DNA from 3 places in the Paenibacillus sp. FSL H8-0104 genome. Region 3 is predicted to be linked to each of the others. Evidence: predicted binding sites of a transcription regulator. Region 3 holds the regulator's gene; each other region holds the start of a gene.
The links. The regulator Rex, encoded in region 3, represses fermentation and respiration genes when NADH is low (regulators of the CRP and FNR family bind a similar motif). The targets are predictions, from matches to a motif close to TTGTGAAATATTTCACAA.
Positions count from the first base shown of each region.

Region 1: adhE (bifunctional acetaldehyde-CoA/alcohol dehydrogenase) is a predicted target of Rex. The motif match lies at 1,876-1,893, and genes of this name have one in related genera.
Region 2: nadA (quinolinate synthase NadA) is a predicted target of Rex. The motif match lies at 4,979-4,996, and genes of this name have one in related genera.

Region 1 is NZ_JBBOTC010000001.1:4,512,956-4,521,138, reverse strand. Features, by position in the region: gene NST38_RS20115 (hypothetical protein) at 24-737, shown strand; gene NST38_RS20110 (Crp/Fnr family transcriptional regulator) at 827-1,543, opposite strand; gene adhE (bifunctional acetaldehyde-CoA/alcohol dehydrogenase) at 1,974-4,586, shown strand; gene pflB (formate C-acetyltransferase) at 5,378-7,636, shown strand; gene pflA (pyruvate formate-lyase-activating protein) at 7,726-8,183, shown strand, end outside.
Region 2 is NZ_JBBOTC010000001.1:61,241-69,423, forward strand. Features, by position in the region: gene NST38_RS00290 (serine/threonine protein kinase) at 1-546, shown strand, start outside; gene tilS (tRNA lysidine(34) synthetase TilS) at 591-2,030, shown strand; gene hpt (hypoxanthine phosphoribosyltransferase) at 2,083-2,622, shown strand; gene ftsH (ATP-dependent zinc metalloprotease FtsH) at 2,723-4,768, shown strand; gene nadA (quinolinate synthase NadA) at 5,068-6,006, shown strand; gene nadB (L-aspartate oxidase) at 6,042-7,682, shown strand; gene nadC (carboxylating nicotinate-nucleotide diphosphorylase) at 7,679-8,183, shown strand, end outside.
Region 3 is NZ_JBBOTC010000001.1:4,281,276-4,289,458, forward strand. Features, by position in the region: gene NST38_RS18945 (acetate/propionate family kinase) at 1-410, opposite strand, end outside; gene NST38_RS18950 (3-hydroxyacyl-CoA dehydrogenase family protein) at 407-1,279, opposite strand; gene NST38_RS18955 (AAA family ATPase) at 1,413-2,915, opposite strand; gene NST38_RS18960 (hypothetical protein) at 2,908-3,435, opposite strand; gene NST38_RS18965 (DUF5590 domain-containing protein) at 3,738-4,268, opposite strand; gene NST38_RS18970 (amidohydrolase) at 4,306-5,613, opposite strand; gene NST38_RS18975 (redox-sensing transcriptional repressor Rex) at 5,600-6,253, opposite strand; gene dinG (ATP-dependent DNA helicase DinG) at 6,473-8,183, opposite strand, start outside.

The DNA.
Region 1 (8,183 bases), 230 kb from region 3:
TTACGCAGGGTGGTGTTACCTACATGATGAAGAAAATCCCCGGTTACATAGGTGTATGTTTGCTCCTACTGGCGATCTTGGCTGGTTGTAGTGAGACACAGCCTTCTGAGCAGCCAATTGTCAAGGAGACAGAAACAGCGAATACAATCACAGTGGCTGTAGATGGCAGTACGTTTTTGCCTGATGCAACAAAGTCCATTAAGCGAGATTTTAGTGAGGGTTTGACACTCAAAAAAGCATTACTCAATAGCGGACTGGTTGATTTTACGGCAGATGGCAAGCGGATTCAATCCGTCGGTGAAGTTTCTCTGGATTCTTCGCTTAGCTGGGCTGTCAAATTGAATGGCAAGGATATTGAACAGGAAGATTGGGACATGGAACTTCATGCCAAAGATGAAGTGATCATTTACGTGAAAGCCGCTGACAGTGGGGGGGATGGCGTTGCATATCAGACAACGTTACTCAAGGTTAGCGGTGGAAACATTATGCCAACCCTTAATCGTCAATATGCCGGCGTCTACGTTCAGGAGTGCACAGTTCGTGATGTGTTGAAGTCGAGCGGCATTGTAAGAATGTCGGAGAATAACAAATTTGTCGTTTCGGTCGAGAATGTCACGCCTCGTATGAATGAGCGGTGGGTCATTATGGTGAATGACAAAGAATTAATGGAAAATGGTCTGGACATGAAATTGAATCCACGTGATGCGGTAAAGCTTGAATTGACCAATGCATCCTAAGTATACCAAGAAGCCCAATCTCTTTTTAGAGAACTGGGCTTTTTTTCATTAAATATATATAAGCAATATCCGATTATCATAGTCAAATGTTAAATACGACAGATCTCGTTCGGGCAAAGCTCACAGTGACAGATTCCTTGCAGCATCTTCAGATCTTTGATGACAATCATGCCATTGTCATATTCAATCCCATCTTTCTTACGCAGATCGCTTAACATGCGGTTTACACTTTCACGAGTGGCTCCAATCATATTGGACAGGTCCGTATGGGTAATTTTTTTGTGAATAATGACATGCTCTCCATGAGGCTCACCATACGAATTCGACAACCGAATGAGGGTGGAGCAAAGTGCACCCGGTTTGCCATATAACATGAGATCCCGGAATTTGGTCTGTGTCAACCGGTGGTGGATGCCCATCCATTTCATAAAATCGATCGCGAAGTCACAATGCTGGCAGATTAACATTTCCAGGTCTTTATGTTCCAGTACACCGATCTCACTGTCCTCCAATACTTCCGCTGAGAAGCTGTGTTTAGAGCCAAAGAAGGGATCAGCCTGCCCAATCATATCACCGGATTGATACATGTACATGATCAGTTCCTTGCCTTCATCCGTGGATTTGGTGATCTGGGCACGGCCCCGTTTCATATAATAAAGTTTGTCAGAGATGTCGCCTTCCCAGTACAGATGTGTACCTTCCGGATAGGTTCTATCTTTCATGGTAACCAGCAGATGGTTGAAATTTGCTTCCGAGAAACAGTTAGTATTACCGCGCTTTTCCAGTACAGTTGTTAGTTCTCTCATAAGTCTATCTCCCCTTTATGTCCATCGGACGACCTTCTGTAGTAAGCAGTAGCCTCCGAGGTTCGCCGCAAACCGTTGCCGTCCTGATCAGGGTCATCTCGGCCGGGAGGAAGGACGGTACAAATTGCGGTGGTTCAATTTTTAAGTTCAGTATATACCTAATCTTACCGTTTGAGGGGGAAGGAAAGGGGGCAAAAATGACGAAATTTCAAACATTGTGATAAAATTCACTTTTAATGGAGAGGATGAATTTTACAGCTCTATATTTTAAATAGGAAGTGAAAATGGTCGTATGAAGGACACTACAAAACTTAAATTAAATTTGTTATACTTTGTGAAAAAAATCACATAATTAAGTTTATTGTCATGTTACGATGTGAATGTAAACGAGAGAGACAAACTAATACGAACCTTTAGGAGGATGAGGGAGATGGCTGTAAAGAACGAAGTCGCCCCAGCAAAAGAACCGACAGCAGGTCAGTATATTCAAACGTTAATCGACAAAGCGAATAAAGCACACGCCGCATTCATGAAGATGGACCAGAAGCAGATTGACCGGATTGTGCAAGCAATGGCGCTTGCGGGTCTGGATAAACACATGATGCTCGCCAAGATGGCCGTAGAAGAAACAGGCCGCGGAGTATATGAGGATAAAATCACCAAAAATATATTTGCAACAGAATATGTGTACCACAGTATCAAGTACGATAAAACCGTAGGTGTGATTGAAGATAACGAGTATGAAAGCTTCCAAAAAATTGCGGAGCCGGTCGGCATCATCATGGGTATTACACCAGTTACCAACCCAACATCAACGACGATGTTTAAAGCATTGATTTCCATCAAGACGCGTAACCCGATCATCTTTGGTTTTCACCCATCTGCACAGAATTGTAGCCGGGAAGCTGCCAAAATCCTGCTGGAAGCGGCTGTGAAACATGGTGCACCAGCAGATTGCATTCAGTGGATTGATGATCCTTCCATGGATCGTACAAACGAACTGATGAATCACAATGATGTGGCTCTCATTCTGGCAACAGGCGGATCAGGCATGGTACGTGCAGCGTACAGCTGTGGTAAACCTGCACTGGGCGTAGGACCGGGTAACGTACCTTGCTTTATCGAGAAAAGCGCGGATATCAATCAGGCAGTAACGGATTTGATCCTGTCCAAGTCTTTCGATAACGGCATGATCTGTGCTTCCGAGCAAGCGGTCATCATTGAAGAACCGATCTTTGATCAAGTGAAGAAAAAAATGATTGCAAATGGCTGTTACTTTGTTAACAAAGATGAAGCAGCAAAATTGACAGCAGGTGCGATTAATACCGAGAAATGTGCGGTGAACCCGGCGATTGTTGGTCAATCTGCGGTAAGCATTGCGAAGTTGTGCGGTATTGAAGTTCCAGCAGGCACCAAAATTCTCGTGGCCGAGATTGAAGGGGTAGGTACCAAATTCCCATTGTCGGCTGAGAAATTAAGCCCGGTACTGGCTTGTTACAAAGTTAAAACGGCAGCAGAGGGCATTGAACGTGCAGCAGAAGTGGTTGCTTTTGGCGGCATGGGTCACTCCTCGGTTATCCACTCCACAAATGAAGAAGTGATCGGCAAATTCGCAGATCGTCTGCAAACTGGACGGATTATTGTGAACTCACCATCCACACATGGTGCCATCGGGGATATCTACAACACAAACATGCCGTCATTGACACTGGGATGCGGATCATACGGACGTAACTCGACTTCTTCCAACGTAACCGCTGTGAACTTAATCAATGTGAAAAGGGTGGCTCGCCGTACCGTGAATATGCAATGGTTCAAAGTGCCGAACAAAGTCTACTTCGAAAAAGGGGCAACGCAGTATCTTGCCAAAATGCCTGACATCACACGTGTGGCGATTATTACGGATGCCATGATGGTGAAGCTTGGATATGTTGAAAAGGTAGAACACTATCTGCGTCAACGCCAAATGCCAGTAGCGATCGAAGTGTTCTCCGATGTTGAGCCAGATCCATCCACAACAACGGTAGATCGTGGAACCGAAATGATGCGCCGCTTCCAACCAGACTGCATTATCGCACTCGGCGGTGGATCACCGATGGATGCTGCCAAAGCCATGTGGTTGTTCTATGAATATCCGGACACGGACTTCAACGATCTGAAACAAAAATTCATGGATATCCGCAAACGGATCTACAAATATCCACGTCTCGGCGTAAAAGCGAAATTTGTAGCGATCCCAACAACATCCGGTACAGGTTCTGAAGTGACATCGTTCGCGGTTATCACAGATAAAAATCAAGGTAACACCAAATATCCATTGGCCGACTATGAGCTGACACCAGACGTAGCGATTGTCGATCCGGAGTTCGTATACTCCCTGCCGAGAACAGCCGTTGCAGATACAGGCATGGACGTACTGACGCATGCGATTGAAGCTTATGTATCTGTTATGGCAAATGATTACACGGATGGACTTGCGATCAAAGCAATCCAACTGGTATTCCAATACCTGGAGCAATCGGCACTGCAAGGAGATAAACTGGCACGTGAGAAAATGCATAATGCTTCCACGATTGCAGGTATGGCGTTTGCCAACGCATTCCTGGGCATCAACCACAGCTTGGCGCACAAATGGGGCGGTCAGTATCACACCGCACACGGACGCACAAATGCAATCCTGATGCCACACGTCATTCGTTACAACGCGAAAAAACCGACCAAATTTGCATCGTTCCCGAAATATTCACACTTTGTAGCAGATGAGCGGTATGCCGAAATCGCCCGCATCTTGGGATTGCCTGCTCGCACGACAGAAGAAGGTGTTACCAGTCTCATCAATGCCATCCGTAACCTGAACAAAATCTTGGGCATTGAAGAATCGTTCCAGGAAATCGGATTTGATGCCAAAGACTTCGAAGCACATGTAGATTATCTGGCAGACCGTGCCTTCGAAGACCAATGTACAACCGCTAATCCGAAGTTACCGCTGGTAACTGAACTGGCTGATGTATACCGCAACGCTTTCTACGGAAAGTTTGAATAAAGAATCTAGAACGAAGCGTGCCTTACGGCAAGAAGATCAGGGTTCCCCGAGAGGGGAGCCCCGATTGCCGTCTTTCACACAATAACGAGAGGGCAGAAAAACAAAAGAGCGAAGCGTCTGTTTTTCAGGGTATATTCTAAGATTTGATTTGCTCCGAGCATAGAGGAGCAAAAGCGTTCTAGAGAGGTTACACGGAATCCGTGACATGACTGTTTGAGCCAGATGTTCACACAATAACGAAGAGGGCAGAAAAACAGAAGAGCGAGCATCTGTTTTTCAGGGTTTATTTCTAAGATTTGGTTTGCTCCGAACCTAGAGGAGCAAAAGGGTTCTAAAGAGGTAGTATGGAATTCGTGATGTGGCTGTTTGAGCCAGATGTTCACACAATAACGGAGAGGGCAGAAAAAACTGAAGAAGCGGAGCGTTCGCCTTTATCCCCGGATTTTCCCCTTTGAAATATAAAATTGAAAAAATCCGGGGATAACAGCGATCGGAAGTTGTTCTGCCCGCGCAGTGGCTAAGTGTGAATTTACAGGGGTCAATGCGACACAGCGCAGGTGGAGTGAGTTAGTTCACTGGCTTTGTGACAAAAATCACAGATGATGAAAGCCCCAAGTCGTATACTGAAAATGTAAGAAAAACATTCATCCCGCGGTTCCGGTTCCCAAGTAGAGAGAACATGTTCCGGTTTATGTGAAACAATTCACATTAATCGCGGCTCTGGGCACACAATGCTACGAATGAAGCAAGATGTTATGTGTCCAGAAATCCAAATTAGTGGAGGGATTACGATGTCGGTGATTGAAAAAGATGTCAAACAACAAACAGGCTGGAGAAACTTTACCAAAGGAACATGGACCAAATCCGTAGATGTGAATGATTTTCTGGCACACAACTTGTCTCCGTATTACGGTGACGAAGCATTTCTCGCAGGTGCAACCCAGAATACCAAAGAATTGTGGGAGATCGTATCTGATCTGACCAAAAAAGAACGGGATAACGGCGGTGTCCTTGACGTTGACGTGAACACACCAGGTACTATTATTTCTCACCAACCCGGTTATCTGGATCAATCCAAAGAGCAGATTGTCGGCGTTCAGACCGATGCTCCGTTCAAACGTTCCATTCAACCAACAGGCGGAATTCGCATGATGATTGACGCATGTGAGGCATATGGCTTTGAAATGCCACAGGGCGTCATTGATATATTTACAAACATTCGCAAAACACACAACCAGGGTGTATTCGATGCTTATACTTCCGACATGCGTGCAGCGCGTAAAGCAGGAATTATTACAGGTCTGCCAGATGCTTACGGCCGTGGCCGGATCATCGGTGACTATCGTCGTGTAGCTTTGTACGGGGTAGACTTCCTGATTCGTAACAAAAAAGGCGAACTGAATGCACTCGAAGTTGATGTTATTGATGAAGATGTCATTCGTCTGCGGGAAGAATTGTCTGAACAGATTCGTGCATTGCAAGAATTGAAACAATTGGGCGATATGCACGGGTTCGATATTTCCTTGCCAGCGACAACAGCAAAAGAAGCGTTCCAATGGTTGTACTTCGGTTATCTCGCTGCGATCAAAGAACAGAACGGTGCTGCGATGTCACTGGGACGTGTATCTTCTTTCCTGGATATCTACATTGAACGTGACCTGCAAGAAGGTATTTTGTCCGAAGAACAGGCTCAGGAATTGGTTGACCATTTTGTAATGAAACTGCGAATTGTCAAATTCCTGCGTACACCGGATTACAACGAACTGTTCAGTGGAGATCCAACATGGGTGACTGAGTCCATCGGTGGTATGTCCGTGAATGGCGAAACACGTGTAACCAAAAACAGTTTCCGTTTCCTGCATACACTGCACAACTTGGGTCCTGCACCAGAACCAAACTTGACTGTTCTCTGGTCAACGAAACTTCCAGAAGCTTTCAAAGATTATTGCAGCAAAGTATCCATCGAAACCAGCTCAATCCAGTATGAAAATGATGATCTGATGCGTCCGATCTACGGTGACGATTACGGTATTGCTTGCTGTGTGTCGGCGATGAAGATCGGGAAACAAATGCAATTCTTCGGCGCTCGTGCCAACCTGGCAAAAGCTCTCCTGTATGCGATCAACGGTGGTCGTGACGAGAAATCCGGAGCCCAAGTTGGACCTGAGTATCCTGCCATTACTAGCGAAGTGCTGGATTACAATGAGGTTATGAAACGCTTCAAACCAATGATGGAGTGGCTCGCGAAGCTGTATATGAACACCCTTAACGTCATTCACTACATGCACGATAAATACAGCTATGAGCGTATCGAAATGGCATTACATGACCGTGATATTGTACGCACGATGGCTTGTGGTATCGCTGGTCTGTCGGTTACAGCAGATTCACTGAGTGCAATTAAATATGCCAAAGTAAAACCAATTCGTAACGAACAAGGCATCGCTGTTGATTTCGAAATCGAAGGAGACTTCCCTTGTTACGGTAACAATGAAGACAGCGTAGACAGCATTGCTGTTGAACTGGTTGAGAACTTCATGGGCATGATTCGCAAGCACAAAGCTTACCGTAATGCAGTGCCAACGCAATCCGTTCTGACGATCACTTCCAACGTGGTATATGGTAAGAAAACAGGGACTACACCGGATGGTCGTAAAGCAGGTGAACCGTTTGCTCCAGGTGCAAACCCAATGCATGGTCGTGATAAAAAAGGTGCACTGGCATCCCTTGGCTCTGTAGCCAAATTGCCTTATGAACACAGTCTTGACGGGATTTCCAATACCTTCTCTATCGTGCCAAAAGCATTGGGTAAAGAGGAGACTACACGTAAATCCAACCTGACTGCGATGATGGATGGTTACTTCGGTCAAAACGCTCATCACCTGAACGTCAACGTATTTGATCGTCAACAATTGATTGATGCGATGGATCACCCGGAAAACTATCCGCAACTGACTGTACGGGTATCTGGATATGCGGTTAACTTCATTAAACTGACTCGTGAACAACAGTTGGATGTCATCAACCGTACGTTCCATGGCTCGATGTAAGTAATTTGCAAGTAGAAGACCGCTAGAGCAAGGCATTCCAAATCATATAAAACGCACAGCGGATGCGGATACAGAAAGGAAGAGGCAGCATGGTTAACGGACATATTCATTCACTCGAAACTTTCGGGACGGTTGACGGCCCAGGCATCCGCTTTGTGCTTTTTATGCAAGGATGTCTACTGAAGTGTCAGTATTGCCATAACCCCGATACATGGGCGCTGGATGGTGGAAAAGAAATGACGCTTGAGGAGGTACTGGCTGAAATTGAGCCGTATCTATCCTATTACCGCAGCTCTGGAGGCGGACTCACGATATCTGGCGGTGAACCAACGTTACAGGCTCACTTTGTAGCCGAAATCTTCAAGGAAGTGAAGCGCCGCTGGGGATTGCATACGACACTGGATAGCAACGGGTTTAACGAACCGGATCGGATTCACGATCTGTTGGATCACACAGACCTGGTTCTGTTGGACCTCAAACATATTGATGACGAGAAACATATCAAGCTGACAGGCAAATCCAACGAGAGAACGTTGAAAACGGCCAA
Region 2 (8,183 bases), 4.2 Mb from region 3:
TTGCAGAAGCTGGCACAATTGCATCAGGCGGGATGGGTGTTTGGTGATCTCAAACCTCAGAATGTGTTGGTATCCGACTATGGGCAGGTGGAATTGATCGACTACGGCGGAGTTACGTCGATTGGTCGAAGCGTCAAACAGTTCACCGAATGGTATGATCGGGGCTTCTGGAATGCAGGCAGCCGTACGGCAGATGGTACCTATGATGTATTTGCATTTGCATTATTATTGATTCATGTACTTGAAGCAGACGCGCTCAAGGCACTGGCGGCCGAAGGATTACCGCAACTGCGAAGTGTGAATCAGCTCGTAGCGCTGGTGGAGCGCAGTGAACGACTGGGTCCTTTTCGCAATTGGACGACTCAGGCATTACGAGGTCAGTTTCGTGATGCAGGTCATGCGGCACAAGGGTGGAAGGAAATGATGGCACGCCCCACGCCTCTCCGCCGTCGTTCCAAAAGTACAACACCGCGCTGGCTTATGAACGCATTCGCTGTATCTGTGATATTACTTATTGGAGTGCTCATCTATGCACTACTTTTCTGATCTGTGAGAGTGCATATACATAACGCAAGGAATGAGGAACAGGTATGGAGGCTTTACGCTGGAACATGCTGGTGAAGAACGTGCTGGATGCAGCGGAAGAGCATCAGTTATGGGTTCCCGGGAATCGGATTGTCGTCGCAGTATCGGGCGGGCCGGACTCGGTAGCTTTTTTGCATATCATGCACGAGATCAGCAAGCGGCATGTGCCACTTGAATTGATCTGTGCCCACGTGCATCATGGCTTCCGGAGTGAATCTGATGATGAAGCGGAGAAAATGATGGAACTGGCACAACAGCTTGGTATTACATTTGAATGGACCAAGGCCGATGTACCTTCATATATGGAGTTGACGGGTCAAGGACCACAGGAAGCAGCCCGCAACAAGCGATATGCCTTTTTGCACGAAGTGGCTTCCAAATATAATGCGGCAAGCATCGCTTTGGCACATCATGCGGATGATCAGGCAGAGACGGTCATGCTTCATTTGCTTCGTGGAACCGGCTTGTCGGGACTCTCAGGAATGAAGTTTAAAAGACGAGAAAAAAATGTGGAACTTATTCGTCCATGCCTTCGTATAAACAAGACAGACCTTGTAGAAGCTTGTAATACCCAGGGTTTTATGTATTTCAATGATGAGAGCAACGCCCTGCGTAAATATCGGCGTAATGCCATTCGCTTGGATGTGCTTCCTTTTTTGGGGCAGTATAATGGACAACTCACGCCGTCATTGAATCGGCTTGCCGAAATTGTGGGTGATGAAGACGATTTCATGGAGCAGAGTGCATATGACACATACAGGTGTCTAGTGCAGGTGAACGGCGGAAGGCAAACCTTTGAGGTGCCTTCCTTCTTGAAGTTACATGTCGCTTTACAACGAAGGTTGATTAAACTAATATTGAATTATCTGCCTTTGGACAGTGATTTTGTCGACTTTACCCGTATAGAAACCATTCGGCGCAAGGTCATGGAGACCCATGTGACGACCTGGAGCCTGGATATAGGACAGACACTCGCCTGCACTCGGGAGTATAATCTGATTTCTTTTGGCATACGGACGGACGTACAGGATCAATCTTACGAGTATCGTCTTGCGCAATGGAGTGGAACTTATGAGCTTTCACTCACCCCAATTAACCGGTATATTCGGTTGATGACGGTGAGTCCCGAGGACTATCATGTACCGGAATCGGCGGATCAAGCCGCGTTTGATGCGGATCAACTGCTTATGCCGCTGGTTGTGCGTTCACGGTTACCTGGAGATACCATGAAAGTGATGGGATTAAACGGAAGCAAAAAGGTGAAAAGTATTTTCATCGATGAGAAAATCCCCCTATTTGTCCGTCCACGTATTCCTGTGGTATGTGATGGAGCAGGTCATATCATCTGGTTACCGGGTGTTCGACGGTCCAATGTGGCTCCTGTCAGGGAGGGCACTTCCGCAATCCTGTACATGACTGTAGGCGATTCAGCGATTCAGGGGTAGTGGTTATGGTTCAGGTAAGGCTTTCATAGTATAACTTAGGAGGTTCGCACAGTTGCAGAACGACATTCAGGAAGTATTGATCAGTGAAGAAGAAATTCAGAGTAAAGTCAAGGAATTAGGCGCAACACTAAGTGCCGAATATGCAAATCGCAATCCTTTGGTCATTTGTGTGCTCAAGGGTGCGTTTATATTTATGGCTGATTTGGTTAAAAACATAACGGTACCTGTTGAAATGGATTTCATGGCGGTATCCAGTTACGGCGCTTCCACCAAGTCATCAGGTGTTGTCAAAATCATTAAGGATCTGGATGTATCCGTAGAAGGACGGGAAGTTCTGATTGTCGAAGATATTATCGACAGCGGACTTACACTCAGCTATCTGATTGAACTGCTAGAAAACCGCGGTGCCGAATCGGTGCGTGTGGTTACGCTGTTCGACAAGCCTTCAGGCCGTAAAGTTGAGTTGGAAGCTCATTACACAGGCTTTGACATTCCTGACGCGTTCATCGTTGGTTACGGTTTGGATTTTGCGGAGAAGTACCGGAACCTGCCCTATATCGGGATTTTGAAGCCGGAAGTCTATAGTAGCTAATATCCTGCCCGACCCAAGCCTTGAGCTGTTCTTGGCTTCTGTTGAGAAGCCATGTCGGGCTATGTTAAAATAATTAAAGTGTCTCGAGAGGAGGTAGGGGATGAATCGGTTCATCCGGAATTCTGGTTTTTATTTGATTCTTTTTTTAGTTGTGGTGGGGATAGTCCAGTTCGTCAGCAATGGCGGCGAAGCCACCGATAATCCTAGATATGATCAGTTGCGTGCAGCGATCAAAGCCAACAATGTCTCTGAATTGACGGTTCAATTCAACGGTCAAACGTATCTCGTGACCGGTCAATACAAGAAGGCACCTGATGGCGCCAAATCAGAAAATTTCTCAACGTATATTCCTCCTACGGATGAGGCAATTAGTGAGCTTGTAGCTGCAAGTGAAACTAACAATTTCCAATATCATCAGGAGCCAATGAAAGGTGACAGCATCTGGTTGACGTTGCTGACTTCCTTTATTCCTTTGATCATTATGTTCCTGCTGTTCTTCTTCCTGTTTAATCAGGCTCAAGGCGGCGGCGGTAAAGTAATGAACTTTGGTAAAAGCCGTGCTCGTCTCTACAACGAAGAGAAGAAGCGGGTTACATTTGAAGATGTTGCGGGTGCTGACGAAGAGAAACAGGAACTTGTTGAGGTTGTAGACTTCCTCAAGGACCCTCGTAAATTCGCAGCAGTAGGTGCGCGGATTCCTAAGGGCGTATTGCTCGTAGGGCCTCCAGGTACCGGTAAAACATTGCTCGCTCGTGCCGTAGCCGGTGAAGCGGGTGTACCATTCTTCACTATTTCAGGTTCCGACTTCGTGGAAATGTTTGTCGGTGTCGGTGCATCACGTGTTCGTGATTTGTTTGAAAATGCGAAGAAAAATGCCCCATGTATCATCTTTATCGATGAGATTGATGCTGTAGGACGTCAGCGTGGTGCTGGTCTCGGTGGTGGTCACGATGAACGTGAACAGACACTCAACCAGTTGCTCGTTGAGATGGACGGATTCGGAGTTAATGAAGGTATTATCATCATTGCCGCAACGAACCGTGCAGATATTTTGGACCCTGCCTTGTTGCGTCCAGGACGTTTTGACCGTCAAATTACGGTTGACCGCCCTGATGTAAGAGGTCGTGAAGCTGTCCTGAAAGTACATTCCCGTAATAAACCACTGACCAAAGATGTGAAGATGGATATTATCGCGAAGCGTACAACAGGTTTCTCTGGTGCGGATTTGGAGAATCTCTTGAACGAAGCGGCATTGCTTGCAGCGCGTCGTAACCGTAAAGATATTTCCATGAAGGAAGTTGACGAAGCGATTGACCGTGTCATCGTTGGTACGGAGAAGAAAAGCCGTGTCATCAGTGATCGCGAGAAACGAATCGTTGCTTATCACGAAGCAGGTCATACCATTGTTGGATACTTCCTCGAACATGCTGATATGGTACATAAAGTGACCATTATTCCGCGCGGACGTGCGGGTGGATATGTAATCATGTTGCCAAAAGAAGACCGTATGCTGGTTACCAAGCAGGAATTGCTGGATAAAGTAACCGGACTTCTCGGGGGTCGTGTAGCTGAAGAATTGTTCATCGGAGAAATTGGTACTGGTGCATACAGTGACTTCCAGCAAGCGACAGGTATTGTTCGCAGCATGGTTATGGAATACGGTATGAGTGAGAAATTGGGACCTATGCAATTCGGAAGTTCACAAGGACAGGTATTCCTTGGTCGGGATATCGGTCATGAACAGAATTACTCAGATTCCATTGCTTACGAGATTGATCAGGAAATGCAACGCTTTATCAATGACTGTTATGAGAAGTGTAAGGACTTGCTTGTTAAACATTCAAAAGAGATGCACCTGATCGCTCAGACTTTGCTTGAGGTTGAGACTTTGGAAATGGATCAGATCAAGCAATTGATCGAAACAGGTTCTTTGACTCCAAAAGCAGAGAATGACAATGATGGTGAAGGCACGCCAACTGAAGGCGGAGAGCCAATCATCGACACCATCGGTGATGTGCGTGTTCGTATTCAAGGTAAAGATGAAACGCCTGAGCCACCAGCCGGAGATATTCCAAACGAAGCTCCGAATCTGGAAAAGGGTAATAACAATAACCCGGATGATGGCGGAACTAAGCCAACGTCTTAATGCATAATACATCTGGCTATGATAGCAGGTGAAATCAAGAGAGCCCTCGGGGCTCTCTTTTTTTATCCATTATTTTAAAAGAGGATAGATAAAGATAAACGGGAGTTAGATGGCGAACCAGTTAGCAAACAGGTGGTTACAGCGCTGTTCCGGGCCTTTTTCATTTATTGACAGAGTCGTGAACGTTGTGTAAATTAGTTGTTAAACCGCTTGTGATTCGTTTCTCAAGCGAAGATAACGACTTAGGTTAGCCCACGAAACAGCGCATGACGCTGTCCCGATAAAGGAGAGGATCACAGGTGGAAGCTCTGGCTTTAGAGCGCAAGGCTGAGATGAACCGCGAGCTGCGTGAGCGGCTTATGGTGTTGAAAAAGGAACGTAATGCCATTATTCTTGCCCATTATTATCAACGTGACGAAGTACAGGAGGTTGCCGACTTCCGTGGAGATTCATTTCTGTTAGCCCAGAAGGCAGCACAGACAGATGCGGATGTGATCGTTTTCTGTGGTGTTCATTTTATGGGTGAAAGCGCTAAAATTCTTGCGCCAAATAAAACAGTTATTATCCCGGACGAACGTGCGGGCTGCCCAATGGCAGATATGGTGAATGTGGATGGACTACGCAAATTAAAAGCACAACATCCTAATGCCAAGGTGGTTACGTATATCAATTCCTCGGCTGAGATCAAAGCAGAGACTGACATCTGTTGTACATCAGCGAACGCAGTCCGGGTTATTCAATCGGTGGATTCCGACGAAATTATCTGGGTACCGGATAAAAACCTGGGACATTATGTGCAGCAGCATACAGACAAGAAAATGATTATCTGGGAAGGTTACTGCAACACTCACGATATGCTTACAGTCAAAGATGTGGTGGAGATGAGAGCCAAGCATCCAAATGCAGAGTTTGTTGTCCATCCAGAGTGTCGCCCTGAGGTTGTAGAAATGGGTGATTTTGTAGGCAGCACAACAGCTATTCTGGAGTATTGCAAAAATTCATCAGCGAAGGAATTTATCGTAGGTACCGAAGATGGTACAGGATATCAGCTTCGTCTGGATAGCCCGGATAAACAGTTCCACTTTGCTACCAAGTTCCTCGTATGTCCCAACATGAAGGTGAACAACTTGAAGAAACTGGTGAAATGCCTGGAAACGATGAAGCCGCAAATCTACGTGCCACCGGCCGTTGCCGACAAAGCCAGAGAATCACTAGAGCGTATGTTGTTGGTAAAATAGGATGCGCTACTCTTGCTCCAAGACAGGTGAATAACATGATACCGCAATATTTAGTTGATTTTGATCTGTCTGCCCTACCCATGGTAGAGACGGATGTACTGGTTATAGGCTCAGGGATTGCTGGTTTGTTTACTGCCATTAAGGCAAGTGAACAACAACGTGTATTAATGATCACGAAGAAGTCATTACTTGAAAGTAACACCAGATATGCGCAGGGAGGAATTGCTGCGGTTATTGCTGAGGATGATTCACCTGCTTACCACTTGCAGGATACACTTGTAGCAGGAGCGGGCTTATGCCGCTCCGAAGCGGTAGAGGTATTGGTGAATGAGGGGCCGGACGGAGTGAAGGAACTGATTCGTTTGGGTACTTTATTTGATCTGGAGAACGGCGAGTTGGCGTTGACGCAGGAAGGTGCGCATAGCCACCGCCGTATTTTGCATGCCAACGGAGATGCAACAGGATATGAGATTGTACGTGCGCTTGCTGTTGAAGTGAATGAGCATCCCGGGATTGAAGTTTGGGATGAGCATTTTGTTGTTGACCTAATTACGGATCGAGATCGAGGGGAATGCATTGGCGCTCTGGTTCAGAAGGATGACGGATCGCAAGTGTTCGTGAAGGCACAGGCAACCGTTCTTTGTTCTGGTGGGGCAGGACAACTGTACCGATACACGACGAATCCGGATGTAGCTACTGCCGATGGTGTAGCCATGGCTTATCGGGCTGGGGCTATTGTTCGTGACATGGAATTTATCCAATTCCACCCCACCTCTCTATGTTACCCTGGGGCCCCGCGTTTCCTTGTGTCAGAAGCCGTACGCGGCGAAGGAGCATATTTGCGCAATGTGAAGGGTGAGCGCTTCATGGATCGTTATCATGCCCAGCTTGAGCTGGCCCCACGCGATATCGTGGCACGAGCGATTGTTAGTGAGATGGAGTCTACCAACAGTACCTTTGTGTACCTGGACATTACACATGAACAGCCAGAGATGATCAAGCATCGGTTCCCTACCATATACGAGACTTGTATGCGTTATGGATTGGACATGACAACGGACTGGATTCCCGTTGCACCTGCTGCCCATTACATGATGGGTGGAGTGAAAACGGATTTAAGTGGAGAGAGCAGCATCTCCCGATTATTTGCTTGTGGCGAGGTGTCTTCTACAGGAGTGCATGGAGCCAACCGTCTGGCAAGCAACTCCTTGTCAGAAGCGATTGTATTTGGCCGGAGAATTGTTGATCGCATTCAATCACTTTCCCCGCTCGGTTCATTACAAGCAAGAGGGGCTGCGCCTTCATCTGTGGACATGAATAACATGAATAGCAAGATCATGAAAGAGCAAAAACCTATATCTGAAAGACGTTTACGACTACAGAAAATGATGGTTCGTCAGGTAGGCTTGCGCCGGAATGGTGAGGACCTGCAGAAGGCCATGGACAAGCTGCAACAGGAATTGCAATTTTTTGATCAGACACTCACTCATAAGGAAGAGCTGGAGTATGCCAACCTTCTGACCTGTGCCTGGTTAGTTACCAGCGGGGCATTACACCGCGAGGAGAGTCGGGGGGCTCACTATCGTGAGGATTTCCCGGCGCGTGATGATATCGTGTGGCAGAAGCATAGTCTGCAACAGCGAGAACAAGCGATTGTGGAGGAATTGATGTCATGATACTGAATGGATATAATGAAGGGCTTATCGAATCAATCAAAAACTGGCTTCGTGAAGATGTTGGTGCAGGTGACGTTACAACAAGTGTGACGATTCCAGCAGGCAACCAATCCAAGGCCATTATACACGCCAAAGACAATGGTGTTATTGCAGGCATGACCGTAGCTAAACTTGTATTTCAAGTCGTTGATCCTGATCTTGTATTTACACCGAAGGTAACAGACGGAGACAAGGTTACCCATGGCACGATTTTGGCCGAGGTAGAGGGAAGTACACATTCACTGCTTACGGGGGAACGACTGGCACTTAACTTGCTGCAACGTATGTCCGGAATAGCTACGCGTACGCGTGCCTACGTGGATGTGCTGGATGGTCTTGAGACCAGGCTCGTGGATACACGTAAGACAACGCCGGGCCACCGACTACTTGAGAAATACGCAGTGCGCGTGGGTGGCGGAGCGAATCATCGATTTGGACTGTACGATGCCGTTATGATTAAGG
Region 3 (8,183 bases):
TTTAATTCAGCCGCACGAATACCCATCATTGCTGCAGGGTTATGAAGTGGAGCCAAGTCGAACAAACGACGAATTTCAGCTTTGGCAGCATCATCTACCAATGCAGATTCTTTAAATGCTTCACCACCGTGAACAACACGGTGTCCAACAGCTTGAATTTCACTTACAGAATCCAGTACACCATTTTCTTTGTGAGTCAAAATATCAATGACTTTACGGATCGCTGTTGTATGCTCCAGAATCTCACTAACTTCTGTAACATCCTCACGGCCTGTCGGTTTGTGTGTCAGGATGGAGGAATCCATTCCGATCCGTTCTACCAAACCTTTAGCCAGTACAGATTCGTCAGTCATATTATACAGTTGATATTTGAGCGAGGAACTCCCCGCATTAATTACGAGTACTTTCACAGTCGGTCACCATCCTTGTCGTACTTGAAGAATCCTTCGCCTGTTTTGGCACCCAGGTGTCCTGCACGCACCATTTTCTTCAGGACTGTAGAAGGACGATATTTCAATTCTCCGAATTCACGGAACATTCTTTCGAGTGCAGCTTCAACAGAATCCAATCCGAAACGGTCAGCCATTTCGAGTGGTCCATGTTGGAAGTTGTATCCGATACGCATTGCATCATCAATATCTTCAGCAGATGCAACACCTTCTTGCAATACATGCAACGCTTCGTTAATCAGCAGGCAGATCAGACGGGAAGTTACGAATCCAGGGGATTCATAAATCATGACTCCTTTTTTGTCCGCTACTTCTTCAACAAAACGTCTGGTCTCTTCGAATGTTGTATCCGAAGTTTTCAGTCCACGAATAATCTCTACAAGATCAACCCGGGATACCGGGTGAATAAAGTGCATACCAATAACACGCTCTGGGTATTTGGTCGAGCTTGCAAGCTCGGTCAAACTCAGCGTGGATGTATTACTTGCCAGAATGACATTGCTTGGACAAACTTGGTCCAGTTGGCTGAATACTGCTTTTTTCGCATCCAGATCCTCTGAAATTGTCTCAATGACCATGTCGCAAGTTCCAAGTTCAGCTAAATGAGCTACCTTGGTAATACGGGAAAGAATTAATTTCTTCTCCGCTTTTGTAATCGCCCATTTCTCCAGTTGTTTATCCAGATTGGTTTCGATCATGTCATATGCATGATCCAGCTTTTGTGTTGTATGCTCCACGAGAAGCACATCAAGTCCTTTGGCTGCGAGCATCTGGGAAATACCTTGCCCCATCGTACCGCCGCCGACAACTCCTATTTTTTTGAAAAACATGGTTCTGCTCCATCCTTTCGGTTCTCTATTTCTCTATTGTACCCTGTTCGCCGAAAATTACAAATTTCGACCCAACATATAATAATATCTTAGCACGAGTGAAATGTAAAAAAAAATAACCAGCATAAATAAATTATGCTGGTAGAAGGGCACTGTCACGAAATTGACAACGAAATTGTTCGCCAGACAAAACTTCCTCACGAATCAAAATGTCGAGTGAATTGTCGAAAATTGTCCGTTGTTCTTCAAGTAACCGCTTTGTCTGCTCCATCAGTTCTTGCAGAATTAATTTATTCTCTCGCATCAGTTCCTCGGTTGTGACCATATCCATGTTCACAATCCCAAGTGAAGTCAACCCCGAAGCCATCATCGTCTGTACAACATTGGTTGCCTGATCAAAGTCATTGCGTGAACCCGTGGAACGACCACCGTAGTACATTTCCTCCGCAGCTGCTCCTCCGAGTGCAATCATGATCTGCTCTTCCAGAAAGCGCTTCGTATAGAGGAACTGTTCCTGTTGCGGGTTATGACGTACATATCCCAGCGCCTGACCACGCGGACTAAGTGCCACCTGACTAACACTGCCTGGACGAACGAGTTCAGCCATAATGGCATGTCCCAACTCATGAATGGCGACCCTTTTCTTCTCTTCCACGCTGGACTCACGGTCTGTCTTCTCACCCATCATGACTTTATCAATAGCCAGGGACAAATGCCGCTGTTCAATGTTTAACAGCCCGTCTCTCATGGCGTATATTGCTGCTTCGTTCATCACACTTTCGAGCTGTGCACCGGAGAAACCATATGATTCTTCCGCTGTTTTCTCCAGATTAACTTCCTTCAACAGAGGTTTGTTCACCGCATGCAGTTCCAGAATATGCTTTCTGCCCTTTTTGTCAGGCAAGTCCACTTGAATGTGGCGGTCAAAACGTCCCGGTCGCGTCAGGGCACTATCCAGCATCTCTTTACGGTTCGTTGCAGCGATAACCAGAATTCTTGGCGTATCGGAAGAATAGATTCCATCCATTTCCGTCAGGAGCTGATTGAGGGTCTGATCATATTCACGCTGTTGACCACCCTCACGTTTCCCCCCGATGACATCGATTTCATCGATAAAGATAATAGCGTTTTCCTTATTTTCCTTGGTGGCACGGGTTCTCGCGTCCTTGAACAAATCCCGAATTCTGCTGGCACCCACACCAACATACATTTCCACGAACTCACTACCCGATGCTGCTACAAAAATAGAATCGGTGTAATGGGCAGCAGCCTTGGCCATCAACGTTTTCCCTGTCCCTGGAGGGCCCGTCAGCAAGATCCCTTTTAACGGGCGAATCCCGAACTTCCGGATTTCTTCATGTTTGATCAGAAAGTCAAGCGCTTCACGCAATTCCTGCTTGGCACTGTCCTGTCCGCCAATTTCTTCAAAAGTAAGCTTGGAAGGTCCTTTTTTCTTCCGTTTACGTTCCTGTGCAGCGCCTACTGTAATCCCGCCACGCATTTGCATCATGAACAGCAAAGCTCCGACAAGCACTGCTGCAATCAGGATCGGAACAATATTAACACCAGTAAAAGCAAGGAAAATAATCAATACGGGAAAAAATCCGATGGCAACTTCTTTTGTCCACTTAGGCATTAGGCCACACTCCTATCTGACCGGGCACACGCGGCAGAATAATAAACTTGCTGGCATCTCCGTCTCTGAGACTGACATATACATTGTTGTCATCCATCGCTGTATTTACCTTAATTCCATTCGTCGCCATCTTGGACAACGTTGGTGTAATCTCGGTGTATTGCTTGTTCTCCATCGCCTGAGCTACGGTGAACATCGCATCCCCCCACCAACTTTCCAGTGCTTCACTGGAATGATCCACAACATCCAACTTTAGTGAGCGTGTTCCAATCAGGGTCTGTCCTTCTTTGTGAATATATTGTACCAGTCTGCCCAAATCAACATCAGGTTGCAGATCCAGTTTCAATTGTACGTCATTGCGGTTAATAGTTAATTGAACGTCGTTGACTCCATCGTACTGGGTTACCATTTTTTCAATCGGATTCTGCACAGCCACCTGACGATATACAAACCAACCTCCAAACAACACAACGGCTGAAATGACGGCAGTTAAAGCAATAGGCAATACTTTTAGCTTCAAGTGAATTACCCCTCCCAGAATTTGGCCCAACCTACTGGCTTATTGGTATATACGAATATGTGCACATTGACTCCTGCGAGAATTTCGACAGGATTATTTGTTTTTGAATGTAACTTTGAGTACATATCTGAGTATATCACATCGTATATACAATTTCGAAGGCGAAAATATGAATAAATTATTAATTTTAACTATTTAAATCAAATATATTTACAGGCAACACAAAGAACCGGTTCAGTCGGATATCCGTCTGCCGGTTCTTTCATTTCTTTACATTCTCTAGTTATGTCACTCTATTTGTTCTAGCTGTTCGGGAGTGTGTAGACCAGGTCCACCTGTTCTCCGTTGCTAAAACGATAAAAGCGATAGTGGTTATGCGTACCGTCTTTATAATACACTTGCCACACATATATTCCATTCACAACTCCGGGCATGATTCGTTTAATCTCACCGGCAGGAACTTCAGAACTGAAGCGATTGCGTATCTGCGCTTCGGACATGCCATTCTGCAGCAGCTCACTGTGTACAGCGTTTGCACCCTTAACCGGTTGATTGTTTGCGTCGAACTTAACCCAGACCATAACATCCTGGTTATCCTTGTTTTTGCCGATCAGGGTCCAGTAGATGTTGTCAGAGCCTTCTTTGTCTCCCCAGATGTACTTACGCAATTCATCATAGGATGTAATGCCCAGTTGCTCCTGTGCTGCTTGTATGGCGAGCGCTTCTTCCTTGCGTTGGTCCTGCGTGACATGAACGTAATAACGCTGAAGTCCAAACAGAATCAGAACCAGTGCAAGCAGCGAAATCCATATCCACTTCTTTTTTTTCTTCAAAAGCCGAACTTCCTTTCCCTATGATGCTGTCCTGCAATTAACGAGCAAGCAGACCATCAAATGCCAATTGAGACTCACGCAAAATGCGTTCTTCATCCAGCGTCAGACATTCGCCATGTTTCACTACTTGTTTTCCATCCACCCATACGTGTTCAACATCTTTGGCAGAAGCCGAGTAAATCGTATGTGAGATCAGGTCTGTATGTGGATAGAAATGTGCCTGTTCAATGTTAAGGGCGATAAAATCAGCCTTCATGCCAACCTGAAGTGCTCCGGTATTATTCAAGAAGATGGATTTGGCACCGTATGACGTTCCGAGTAATAACGCTTCGCCTGCTGGCACTGCCGTCGGGTCACCAGATACACCTTTGTGAATCAATGCAGCCAGTCTCATTTCCTCGAACATATCCAGGTTGTTGTTACTTGCTGGACCGTCTGTTCCGAGTGACACGGTAACTCCTGCTTTCAGCAACGCAGGTACCCGCGCAACACCGGAAGCGAGTTTCAGATTACTTCCCGGGTTATGGGATACAGCCACATCATGGCGGGCCAGAATCTCAATCTCTTCGTCATTCAGATGCACCGCATGTGCAACCAGGGATGGACGAGAGAAAAAGCCCAGTTTCTCCAGATGTGCCACAGGACGCAGTCCATAATCAGCCACGTTCTGCTCGACTTCACGAAGCGTTTCCGACATATGTGTATGAAGGGGAAGGTTTAGGTCGTTCGCGACCTGCACAAGCTTCTCTATGTAGTCAGGAGGGCATGTATATGGGGCGTGTGGCGAGATTACGGTTGTAATGCGACCATCTGCCTGTCCATTCCACTCACGTGCAAACGCTGCCGACTCCTCCAGCTTCCGCAATTGTTCTTCTTCCGAGCACAGCCCGATTACACCACGTGCCAGTGCCGCTCTAACGCCGGATTGCTCCACAACTTTGGCAACTTGATCCATGTGATCGTACATGTCCAGGAAAGCTGTAGTTCCGCCTTTCAACATTTCAAGCACTGATAGCGAAGTTCCCCAATATACATCTTCTGAAGTCATTTTCGCTTCCATCGGCCACATTTTTTCCTGCAACCATACTTGCAATGCAAGATCGTCTCCGTGCCCTCTGAGCAACGACATCGCTGCATGACCATGCGTATTGATCAGACCCGGCAGGAAGAACAGTCCTTTTCCATCCACTTTGGTACAATTTTTGTCTTCATCCGGCAATGTCTCACCAATATGCACAATCTTGTCATTCTCAACAACCATGTATCCTTGGACCACGTTCCATGTTGTGCCGCCTTCATTAACAGCAAATTTGCCATTGTGAATTACCCATCTATTTGTTGTCATCTTCCTCGTCGTCCTTTCCAGTATCCAAGTAATAGGCCAAACTAAGCAGATCTGTTGTAAAGTCAGCATGGTGAATGCGGATATGCGGCGGTGTTTTTAGAATGGTTGGTGCAAAATTAAGGATCGCTTCAATTCCTGATTCAATAAGCTGATCGGCTACATTTTGGGCTTCCGTATCCGGAACCGTGATAATTCCGATGCGAATGTTTTCCATTTTAACCGCTTCCGTCAATTCATCCATTGGTTTTACCGTCAAACTGTTGATTTGACTACCTATCTTCGGTCCATATGCATCAAATACAGCAACAATCTTCATGTTGTCTTTCAGATATGCGTTGTAGTTGGACAAGGCTTGACCGAGGTTACCCGCTCCTACCAGAGCTACATTAATTTGCTGATCGATTTTGAGAATGTGACGAATTTTCTCGATCAAATAGGATACATCATACCCGATCCCTTTACGACCAAAATCACCGAAGTAAGCCAGGTCTTTACGAATTTGGGCCGGATTCAGATCCAGCCTCTGTCCAAGCTCTTGAGAAGAAACAGTAGCCACCTCACGCTGATGCAACTCGTTCAAATAACGCAAGTAAACAGGCAGACGTCGTACCACCGCTTCCGAAATTTTATCCGATTTCATTCTTGCTCCCCCTTACCAAGGCCACGATAAAATAATAGATGAAAAGATGAGCATTCTGTATAAAACTCAAAGATAAACGTGACATTTTATACAGAATGCTCCTTGTAATTTAGGTTATAAGTTCTTACGTGCAACTACTTTAATCGGATACGGAAATATCTAATAAAGTTTAACGCCAAACGATAGTGTCATGCAATGATATAACGAACAAAACAACCATTATTTTTGTTCATTAGCAGGTTTTTCCAACCACTCGGTAATTCGTGGAACCATCTGCTCCGTGAGCATATGCTCCATTTTGGGTCCAGGTAATGAATATAAAAAGAATTTACCATAATACGCTTCAATCACCCGTGTATCATAAACAATGACAATTCCTCTGTCCTTTGCTGTACGTACCAATCGGCCAAATCCCTGTTTGAAACGAATGACCGCTTGTGGCACGGACAGTTTCATGAACGGATTTTTCTTCTGCTCCTGAAGCAACTCACTCTTGGCTTCCACCAACGGATGATTCGGTGGCTGGAACGGCAGTCGCACAATAGCGAGACAAGTTAACGCCTCTCCCGGGATATCTACACCCTCCCAGAAGCTGCTTGTGCCCAGAAGTACCGTTGCTTTGGCATCTTGGAACCTGCGAGTCAATTTGGAACGACTTCCACTGTCAACGCCTTGCCCAAGCAACGAGATGTCGTTGCCAGACAGTGCCTCCTTCAGCGGATCATAGACCTGTCGCAACATCTTGTATGAAGTAAACAGAACCATCATGCGTCCACGCGTAGCAATTGCCGTCTCTGCAAGTGATTGCACCAGCATATTAACAAAGTGCGCATCACCCACACTTCCCTTCACACTCGGGAAATCACGCGGAATCACCAGAAGTGCCTGATCGCGATAGTTGAAAGGTGATGGCAGCATCGACGTTAACAGCCGATTATTCTCAGAGGCTTCCTGTAAGCCAAGCTGCTCAATCATGAACTGGAATGACTTATCTACCGAGAGCGTAGCCGATGTAAGCACAACACTTTTCTTTTTGTCAAAAAATAAATCCTTAAGTTGGGCACTGACATCTACAGGTACGGCATACAGCTGAAGAGATTTACTGCGGAACTGACCGCTGGCTTCCATCCAGTACACCGTTTTGGCGTCATCCATACGCATGAAGAAACGTAGATTCTCCTTCAATGTGGTCAGATCTTTCAGCAATCCTGTAATGTCCGTGATCAGACTATCCGATTGATAATCATCCTGATCCTCTTTCACTTCAAGCAGCAATTTGTCCCCTTTGCGAACCAAATCGCCCAGAGTCACATAAATCTGGTTCTCCAGATCCTGCAACTCCTGCCATTTTGCAGGTTTCTGAGATGCTTTCAGACGCAGTGAAAATTGCCCCGTCTCTCCCGGTGAAGCATCACTTCGTTCAGGCAAGAGACCAAACAAGGCATCGCTCATACGATCCCACAGCTCCTTAACTTCAAGAGCAAGCGGGAACATCTGATCCACCATGGAGCCCCATTGCACCGAATTTTCATGCCCGGAAAACTGCGAACGAAGCATAGGTAGCTGACCATTACGACTGTCTTTAAATAGGCGGGTCAGTGTATGAACCAAGGTGAAATATTTCATATGCATTCCAAGATGTTTACCAGCGACATCCTCCAGATGATGTGCCTCATCGATCACAAGACTCTCATAGGCTGGCAGCAGCTGATGCGCGGCTTTCACATCCGTAAATAATTTGGAGTGATTGGTGATTACGATATCAGACAACCCTGCTTCATGTTTGGCACGATGGTAGAAGCATTTACGGAACCATGGACAGGATCTTCCCAGACATGATTCGGATTCACTCTGTACGGTCTCCCAGAAGTCCCCTCCGCGTCCGCTAAGGTTAAGTTCCTCATCATCTCCGGTTTCGGTCTGCGTAAGC